Regions from separate parts of the Oceanobacter sp. ABM4_470 genome, predicted to be linked through region 2. Evidence: predicted binding sites of a transcription regulator. Region 2 holds the regulator's gene; the other holds the start of a gene.
What was found. Region 2 encodes FliA, which starts transcription of late flagellar genes. Its sites were predicted from a motif close to CTAAAGTTNNNNNNNNNNCNGCCGATA; they were not measured.
Positions count from the first base shown of each region.

Region 1: a site for FliA is predicted at 2,252-2,278, ahead of ACXADJ_RS02815 (flagellar protein MotY). Genes of this name have one in related genera too.

Region 1 is NZ_JBSWTR010000001.1:641,502-646,058, forward strand. Features, by position in the region: gene ACXADJ_RS02800 (YacL family protein) at 1-235, opposite strand, end outside; gene rnt (ribonuclease T) at 326-1,012, opposite strand; gene pyrC (dihydroorotase) at 1,027-2,064, opposite strand; gene ACXADJ_RS02815 (flagellar protein MotY) at 2,332-3,360, shown strand; gene ribB (3,4-dihydroxy-2-butanone-4-phosphate synthase) at 3,404-4,144, opposite strand; FMN riboswitch at 4,276-4,458, opposite strand.
Region 2 is NZ_JBSWTR010000001.1:2,239,000-2,243,556, reverse strand. Features, by position in the region: gene flhF (flagellar biosynthesis protein FlhF) at 1-640, shown strand, start outside; gene ACXADJ_RS09805 (MinD/ParA family protein) at 643-1,461, shown strand; gene ACXADJ_RS09800 (RNA polymerase sigma factor FliA) at 1,482-2,198, shown strand; gene cheY (chemotaxis response regulator CheY) at 2,783-3,157, shown strand; gene ACXADJ_RS09790 (protein phosphatase CheZ) at 3,174-3,950, shown strand; gene ACXADJ_RS09785 (chemotaxis protein CheA) at 3,963-4,557, shown strand, end outside.

The DNA of each region.
Region 1 (4,557 bases), 1.6 Mb from region 2:
CTTCGTGAGCCAGTACTTCGGCTTCGTGTTGGCTCAGTTGCAGGATGGTTTCCTTGCCTTGCCAGCGGTAGTCGCGCAGGCCGCCATCGAGCAGTAGTTCGACGGTGGTGATCAGTGCCCGCAGGTGTTTCAGGTCGTCGCCAATTTCATCGGTCAGCCAACGGCCCAGCAGCAGTTGTTCATCGTCCAGGCGGGCGACAGGCTTGTGGCCTTCAAACCAGAATTCGTAGTCCAAAGTGGGCTCCGGTAGCAGCAGAAAATCGGGGGCGGGAGTATAGCGTGGGGAAGGCGAGTGAGGGGAGCCCTCACTCGCAAAAGACAGGGCTTATTCGGCTGTGCTGTCGCTGTGGTTGTCAGCGTTGTCCAGCGCCAGTGGCCAACCACCCAGGTCCTTGTAGCGGTTCACAATAAAGCAGAACAGCTCTGCGGTTTTGTAGGTGTCGTAAGCGGCACTGTGGGCCGCATCGTTATCGAAGTCGATACCGGCGGTGATACAGCTTTTTGCCAGTACGGTCTGGCCCAGCGAAATGGCGGCAATCGAGGCGGTATCAAACGACGAAAACGGGTGGAACGGGTCGCGCTTGATGTCGCAACGGTCCACAGCCGCTTTCAGGAAGGCGTGGTCGAAATGGGCGTTGTGGCCCACCAATACGGCGCGGTTACAGCCGTATTGTTTGATCTCGCGGCGCACGGTCTGGAACATGCTGCTGAGCACGTCGATTTCAAATTCGGCATCGCGCTCCGGGTCAAATGGATCAATACCGGTGAAGTCCAGCGCTTCCTTTTCGAGGTTGGCTCCGTCAAAAGGGTGCACATTGGCTTCCAGGGTTTGATCCGGGTGCAGATAGCCGTCGTCGTCCATTCGCAGGGTTACCATGGCAATTTCCAGCAGCGCGTCGGTGTCTGGGTTGAAACCGCCGGTTTCCACATCCACTACCACTGGCAGGAAGCCGCGGAAGCGTTGCGCCATCAGGCTCTTGTCTTGCTTATCGCCGTTCGTTGCGTCAGTCATCATCAATCCTTAATTCAGCCGTTGGCCAGTTTCCAGCGCAGGGTGTCGCCTGCACGCAGAGGAACAATCACGTCGTTGCCAAACTCCATTTCCGCCGGTACTTGCCAGTCTTCCTTCACCAGGGTGATGGTGTCGCTGTTGCGTGGCAAGCCGTAGAAATCCGGGCCGAAGTGGCTGGCAAAACCTTCCAGTTTATCGAGGGCACCAAGGTCTTCAAAAATCTCGGCGTACAGTTCAATGGCAGCGTACGCGGTGTAGCAGCCAGCGCAACCGCAGGCGCTTTCTTTGGCACCTTTGGCGTGAGGAGCGCTGTCGGTGCCAAGGAAGAATTTGCCGTTGCCGGAAGTAGCCGCTTCCTGCAAGGCCGCTTGATGAATGTTGCGCTTGAGGATTGGCAGGCAGTAGAAGTGTGGCTTGATACCACCAACCAGCATGTGGTTACGGTTGTAGGCCAAATGCTGAACGGTGATGGTGGCGGCGACGTTGGCGTTCTGGCTGTTGACGAAGTCGGCGGCATCTTTGGTGGTGATGTGCTCGACCACCAGTTTCAGGTCGTTATGACGGGAAACCAGCGGCGCCAGAATGGTGTCCAGGAATTCCTTTTCGCGGTCGAAAATATCCACATGGTTGTGGGTGACTTCACCGTGTACCAGCAACTTCATGTTGTTTTCAGACAGGGCGGCGGCCAGTTCGTCCAGCTTGCCAAGATCGGTCACTCCAGAGTCGGAGTTGGTGGTGGCACCTGCCGGGTACAGTTTTACGGCTTGCACGCGGCCAGTGGCGGCGGCTTCAGCAATCATTTCCGGGGTGGTGTTATCGGTCAGGTACAGCACCATCAGCGGGTCAAAGGAGCTGTTGCCTGCCTGCGCCAGAATGCGCTCGCGGTAGGCCAGTGCTTGCTCGGCGTTCATTACCGGTGGTTGCAGGTTTGGCATGATGATCGCGCGCTGCATCACTCGGGCGGTGGCGGGTACCGTGTGTTCCAGTACCTGACCGTCCCGCACGTGCAGGTGCCAGTCGTCCGGGCGAGTGATTGTAAGGCGATCAGTCATTGGGAATTCCTTCGTCGTGGTGATCGTGCCTGTTAGCGGGCAGCCGGAATGGTCCGAGTGCCACTAAAGACACCGATTCAGAATTTGAATGGTAAAAATTGGCCGCCATTGTAGCGCAACAGCGGCTTTACTGCTTGGCTTTGTCGTGGGGCTTGCGCGTCGGCCATGAAAAGTCTGGCCGAAAGTATTCAAGCCAAATGGACGTCGGCCGATAACCCCGTTAAGCCATCCATGTTTTTGCCATCAGGCACAGGTTGCAATGATTCCATGATTCGCCCAACGCGCCATTCTTCTGCCCATGGCCGTATTGATGCCAGCGCCTCGCGTCGTGCATCCAAAACGGCCGTGAAGACTCGACCCGCCAAGCGCTGGTTGAGGCTGCTGTGCATGGCTGGGTTGTGTGGTTCGGCGTTCTGGAGCAGTGCCGGACAAACGCCGCGGCCCTTGGAATATGGGCTCAAGATCGATAACACCAGCTGGATGGTGTACGGCTCGGTGTTCGAGTGCAAATTTGAACAGCCCATCCCGGGCTACGGTGCGGGCATTTTTGTGAAAAAAGCCGGTGAAGACATCAGTTTTCATCTGACCAGCACCAAAAACATCATGGACTACAGCAAGGCTCAGGTGGCGCTGTTACCACCACCGTGGCGTCCGTCGGAGCGCACCGAGAATCTGGGGTCAGCGGACATTCGCCGCGAAGGCCCACTGCTGGCGCTGGATTCCCGCCGCAGTAACGTGTTTATGCACGGCTTGCTGGAAGGCAAGCGGCCGACCATCAGCCACCACACTTATTACGACGACAACCGTTACGTACGGGTGTATCTATCGAGCGTTACCTTTCAGGACTTTTACCCGATCTTTATGGATTGCGTGGCCCAGCTGTTGCCAATGAACTTTGATCAGGTATCGCGTCGCAAGGTGTTCTTCAAAAGTGGTGAAGACAAAATCGACGCGGCGGATGTGAAAGTGCTGGATCAGATTATTTATTACGTCAAACACGACCCCAGAGTGAAAGCTATTTATCTGGATGGCCACTCGGACAGTGTTGGCCGCCGCTACGACAACCGACAAATGTCCAAGCGTCGGGTGGAAGACGTACAGCAGTACATGCTTGATGAAGACGTTGACCCTGCCATGATCACCACCCGTTTTCATGGCGACCGTTATCCGGTAGCCAGTAACGGCAGCGCCAACGGCCGGGCGCAAAACCGCCGTGTGACCATTCGTCTGGAAATGGACGAAGACATGCCGATACCGGATGACCTGCTGTTTATTTCCACCGGGCCGCTGCGTTAAGCGCATGGCCCAGTCGTCGGGTATTCATTGCTCCAACGAAAACCTACTCCATTGCTTCTGCTTGTTCATGCTGGACGGTTGATTCCTGCAAGGTGCGGTACAGCACGATGTCTTCAATGGTCAGCACCGGCATATTGCGGGTTTTGCCAAAAGCGATGATTTCCGGCGTTTTGGCCATGGTGCCGTCTTCGTTGGTGACTTCGCACAATACACCGGCAGGGCTCAGGCCTGCCAGCTTCATCAGGTCGATGGTGCCTTCGGTATGACCACGACGTTCCAGTACGCCGCCGGCACGGGCGCGCAGCGGGAAAACGTGCCCCGGGCGCGCCAGGTCGTCCGCTACTGCGTCTGGTGCACACGCCGTTTTGATGGTGGTCACACGGTCGGCGGCAGAAACCCCGGTAGTGACGCCGCGCTTGGCTTCAATGGAAACCGTAAACGCTGTTTGGTTGGCGCTTTCGTTGTTGGTCACCATCGGTGCCAGCTGCAGTTTTTCGGCGGTGTCGTGTGGCAAGCACAGGCACACAATGCCGCTGCATTCCCGAATCATCAGCGCCATCTGGGCGTTGGTCAGATGGTCTACCGAGTAGATCAGGTCGCCTTCGTTTTCGCGGTCTTCGTCATCCAATACCAGTACGCCTTCGCCTTTGCGGAGGGCATCCAGTGCCTGTTCAACACGTTGGATCGGGGTGCCGAATTCGTTCAGCAGTGAGTGTTCGCTGGTAGGGGCAAGTGTGCTGTTCAAGGCATTTTCAACAACGGAATTTGAGGTGTTCTGATTCATGGTAATACTCCAGAAGAAATCATGAATCAGGGCTGATACGGGAGGGCCAGGCGCAAGGGAGCCGCGTCCGGCAAACAACAGACGACCGACTACCAGCCGTTAGACGGCAGGGCAGACGGTTTTTGAGTGTCGCTTATCCTCTTTCATCCGGACTATGACCGTCGGCTCTGGAGTTTGACCAGATCTGCTTGACCCTTTAACCGGCTGTTTATGGCTGATTAAAGGCGCTCGTGGGCTTGTTGCTATCAGGATTGTGTTGTCTTGATGGGCAACCTACCACCGGTGGGGAATTTCACCCCGCCCTGAGAATAAAACGGCTGTTTGAAAACAACCGCAATCGGAGCATAGAAAAAACCGTTTGGCGCGGTCAAGCCGCTGCGGTGGAACAAGCTGGTTCACGGCGTGGTAAAGGG
Region 2 (4,557 bases):
TGGCAAGCTGGCTGCCCGCTTTGTGATTCACCACGGCGCTGATTCGGTGGCGTTGGTGAGCATGGACAGTTACCGCGTTGCCGCCCAGGACCAACTGCGCAGCGTGGCGCGGATATTGGGCGTGCAACTGCACACCGCAGCGCCAGGGGACGACCTGTTGGCGATGGTGGAACAGCTGTACAGCAAGGAACGGAAAAAGCTGGTGCTGGTGGATACCGCCGGTCTGGCCAGCCAGGACCCGTCGTTTCCCGTGCAATTGTCTATGCTGAAGAAAGCCTGCAACCGTCAGGGCAAGGGCCCTCGACTGCGTTGCCTGCTGACACTGCCATTGACCAGTCAGGGACGTTGTTTGCAAGAAAATTACGAGCACTACAAAGATGCCGGTCTGGCCGGCTGCATTTTCACCAAGCTGGACGAATGCTTCAGCCTCGGTCCTGCCATGAGCGTTGCGGCATTGACCCGCACGCCGGTAGTGATGGTGGCTGATGGTCCACATATCCCGGACGACTTGCATTACCCCGACGCGGGCAAGCTGGTCAAACTATCCGAGCAAATGGCGCGGATGGCACGTACACGCTGGCAAGCGACCGTATCCGGTCGTTTTGGTCAGCAATCCGGTTCACAACACGGAGTTCAGTAGTTATGGCACATCCAGTTCAGGTAATCGCAGTAACTGGCGGCAAGGGCGGGGTTGGCAAAAGTAACCTCTCGGTCAATCTGGCCATCGGCCTGGCTGAACTCGGCCGTCGGGTGGTGGTGCTGGATGCCGACTTGGGCCTTGCCAACATCGACATTCTGCTGGGGATCAGCTCCTCCAAAACCATCGAAAATGTGTTGGCAGGGGAGTGTGACCTGCGCGACATCATGGTTCGCGGGCCGGGTGGCATTCGCATTGTGCCGGCGGCGTCGGGTACCCAGAAGCTGTCGCAGCTGAACACCATGGAGCACGCGGGTCTGATTCAGGCATTCAGCGAGCTGGCGGACGACATCGACGTATTGATTGTGGACACCGCCGCAGGAATTTCCGACACCGTGATCAGCTTTGTCTGTGCCGCTCAGGAAGTACTGATGGTGGTGACCGACGAGCCGACGTCCATTACCGATGCCTATGCTCAGATCAAACTGCTGAACCGGGACTACGACATGTTTCGCTTCCGCATCGTTGCCAACATGGTGCGTACCCCACAAGACGGCCACGCACTGTTTGGCAAGCTCACCAAAGTGACGGACCGCTTCCTCGACGTTGCCCTGCAATACGTTGGCGCAGTGCCGCAAGACGACGCCGTCAAACGCGCGGTGCAGCGGCAGAAAGCAGTGGTTGAAGCCTATCCGCGTTCGCGGGCTGCAACGGCATTCAGGGCGCTGGCCAAAAAAGTGGATGCCTGGCCGTTACCGGCTACCCCACGGGGTCACCTGGAATTTTTTGTTGATCGACTGGTGCAGCAACAGATCGGAGCCTGACAGTGAATCACACGAGTTGTATGGCCTATGCCGCAGTAGAAAAGAACAGCGTCGACGAGCGCGTTCGGGAGCATGCCACGCTGGTAAAACGCATTGCCCATCATTTGATGGGGCGATTACCCGACTCGGTGCAACTGAACGACCTGATTCAGGCGGGCATGATTGGCCTGCTGGAAGCTGCCCGTAAATACGATGGCGACAAGGGCGCCAGCTTTGAAACCTACGCCGGTATTCGCATTCGAGGCGCCATGCTGGACGAAATGCGGCGCGGTGACTGGGCGCCCCGCTCGGTGCACCGTAATACCCGCAGGATCAGCGACGCCATTCACGAAATCGAAAGTGAAAAAGGCCGCGACGCTGAAGACAGCGAAGTGGCTGAACGGCTGGGCATGAGTACCGATGAATATCATGGGGTACTGCGCGACAGCGCCAGCTGTCGGCTGTTCAGTTACGAAGAAATGCTGGAAAACAACGACAGCGCCGTCGATGCCATGATGGACGACGACAACGATGATCCCTCCCACGGGGTTGAGCGAGGGGCGTTTCAGCGCCAACTGGCCGACGCCATCAAGGAGTTGCCGGAACGCGAGCAACTGGTGCTGGCGTTGTACTACGACGAAGAATTGAACCTCAAGGAGATTGGCGCAGTGCTGGGCGTCAGTGAAAGCCGGGTGTGCCAGATACACAGTCAGGCTGCCCACCGACTGCGCTCTCGCCTTGGCGGCTGGCTCGATTAGCCAGTCTCTGGCTTTAAGGGGACATCTATTTAATCCTGCACGGCTCTGCGCGAGTGTTGCCGTTGTTCAGTGCAAGGCGACGAATGCAGCGAAATGACGAGTCCTTTTCAAGTTCGTCAACACCGCACTGGGCGGCGGCAACCCGCGCCCTGCGGGGGCTGCCGGATGATCTCGACTCTGTGTCGCCGACTTTTGACTTGACCCGTCAGGCCTGCAAGTCGGCTTCGTGATTCGAAACCATCCGGCAGCCCAGAGTGAGCACCGGATTAAATAGATGTCCCCTTAACCAAAACAGGGCTGCTGAGCTTTGCTATGGCTCTGTCTCTGTCTCTGTCTATAGCTCTTTATAGCTCACTATAGCCCCTGTCCTATCCCTTCCTGCTGCCGATGCATGGGCTGATTTACAGCCCTGCGCGCAGAAAAAAGCCCAATTGATTCAACTTGTTGAAAACTGTTACCGAGTTTCTGGATAACCGCCAGAGTGGGTCTACACTTCCTTTAAAGCCCTTACGCCAAGGCGTGTTCGGGTAGCAAGTACGGCTTGTGAGTGAAGTCGATAATTGGAGGTCGTTTTGGACAAGAACATGAAAATTCTCATCGTTGATGATTTCTCTACGATGAGACGCATCGTTAAGAATCTGCTGCGGGATTTGGGATTTACCAATACCTCTGAAGCGGATGATGGCTCAACTGCCTTGCCGATGCTGCAGCAGGGCGACTTCGATTTTCTGGTCACCGACTGGAACATGCCTGGCATGACCGGTATCGAGCTGTTACAGAAAGTTCGGGCAGACGAACGCTTGCGAAGCCTGCCGGTGCTGATGGTAACCGCCGAGGCCAAGCGAGAACAGATCGTCGCAGCGGCGCAGGCCGGTGTGAACGGTTACGTAGTGAAACCTTTCACTGCGGCGGTGCTGAAAGAAAAGATTGAAAAGATCTTTGAGCGTGTTGAAGGCTAACCCAGGGATGTAAACCATGTCTGAAAGCAATCAGCCTGTTATCGCTCAGGCCACCAGTGAGGAAATGAAGACTCTGGCCCAGAATATGGTCGAGAGCATCGAGCGGGGGGAGTTGACCCACGCCGTGTCACTGGTTAGCCAATTGAACGATGTTCGTGACAAAACATTGTACGAAGAGATCGGCCGTCTGACGCGGGCGCTGCACGAGTCGATCAAAAACCTCAATATCGAAACCGTAGGGGCTGGCTCGGAGATTGAAAAAGCCACCGACAAGCTCTCCTACGTGATCGAAATGACCGACAAGTCGGCCAACCGCACCATGGATCTGGTGGACGAAGGCATTCCGTTGGCTTCCGAAATGAATGAGCGCGCAGCAGAGCTGGGTGAGCAGTGGCAAAAGTTTCTGAATAAGGAACTCAAGCCCACCGAATTTCGGGCGTTAACCAAGGATATACAAGACTTTTTGGCCCAAAGCGAAAGCCAGTCCCGGCAAATAAAGAATCAGTTTAACGAGATTCTGCTGGCACAGGACTTTCAGGATTTGACCGGCCAGGTGATTCAGAAAGTCGGCACCCTGGTGCGTGACGTCGAATCCCAGCTGGTGAACCTGGTGGTGATGGCAGGCACCGTGGATAAGATCACGGGCATTCAACACCATGGGCTGGATGCAGAACCCGAGGCCGAGCCGGAATCACCGATCAAGGCAGAAGGTCCTCAGATTGATAAAAGTGTAGATGGCGTGGTCGCCAGTCAGGATGACGTTGATGACCTGTTATCCAGTTTGGGTTTCTAAAGGAGCAGGTAGATGAGCTTCGATGCTGATGAAGAGATTCTTCAGGATTTTCTGGTAGAGGCAGGCGAGATTCTTGAGCTGTTGTCCGAGCAGTTGGTTGAGCTGGAACAACGCCCTGATGACAACGATTTGCTGAACGCCATTTTCCGTGGATTCCACACAGTAAAGGGTGGTGCAGGCTTCCTGCAACTGACCCCACTGGTGGACTGCTGTCACGCTGCTGAAAACGTGTTCGACACCTTGCGGAACGGCTTGCGGGGTGTGAACTCCGACCTGATGGACGTGGTGTTACAGGCGCTTGACTCGGTCAACGCCATGTTTGATGACGTTCGTTCCGGCGTGATGCCAGAACCCGCAGACCCGGAATTGATTCATCAGCTGCACAAGCTGGCCGAGCCACAAACCGCCGACGAGCTGGAGCCCTTGCCAGAGCAACCACCGGAGCCTGCGGCAGAAGCCCCGGCTGCTCCTGTGGAGGCGGCTGCGCCAGAGGTTGGTCAGACGGCTGGTCAAGCAGACGCGGGTGCCCCTGATGCCGATATCACTGACGACGAGTTTGAGCAGTTATTGTCGGCGTTGGATGAAGACGGTACCGGTCAGGCCCCGG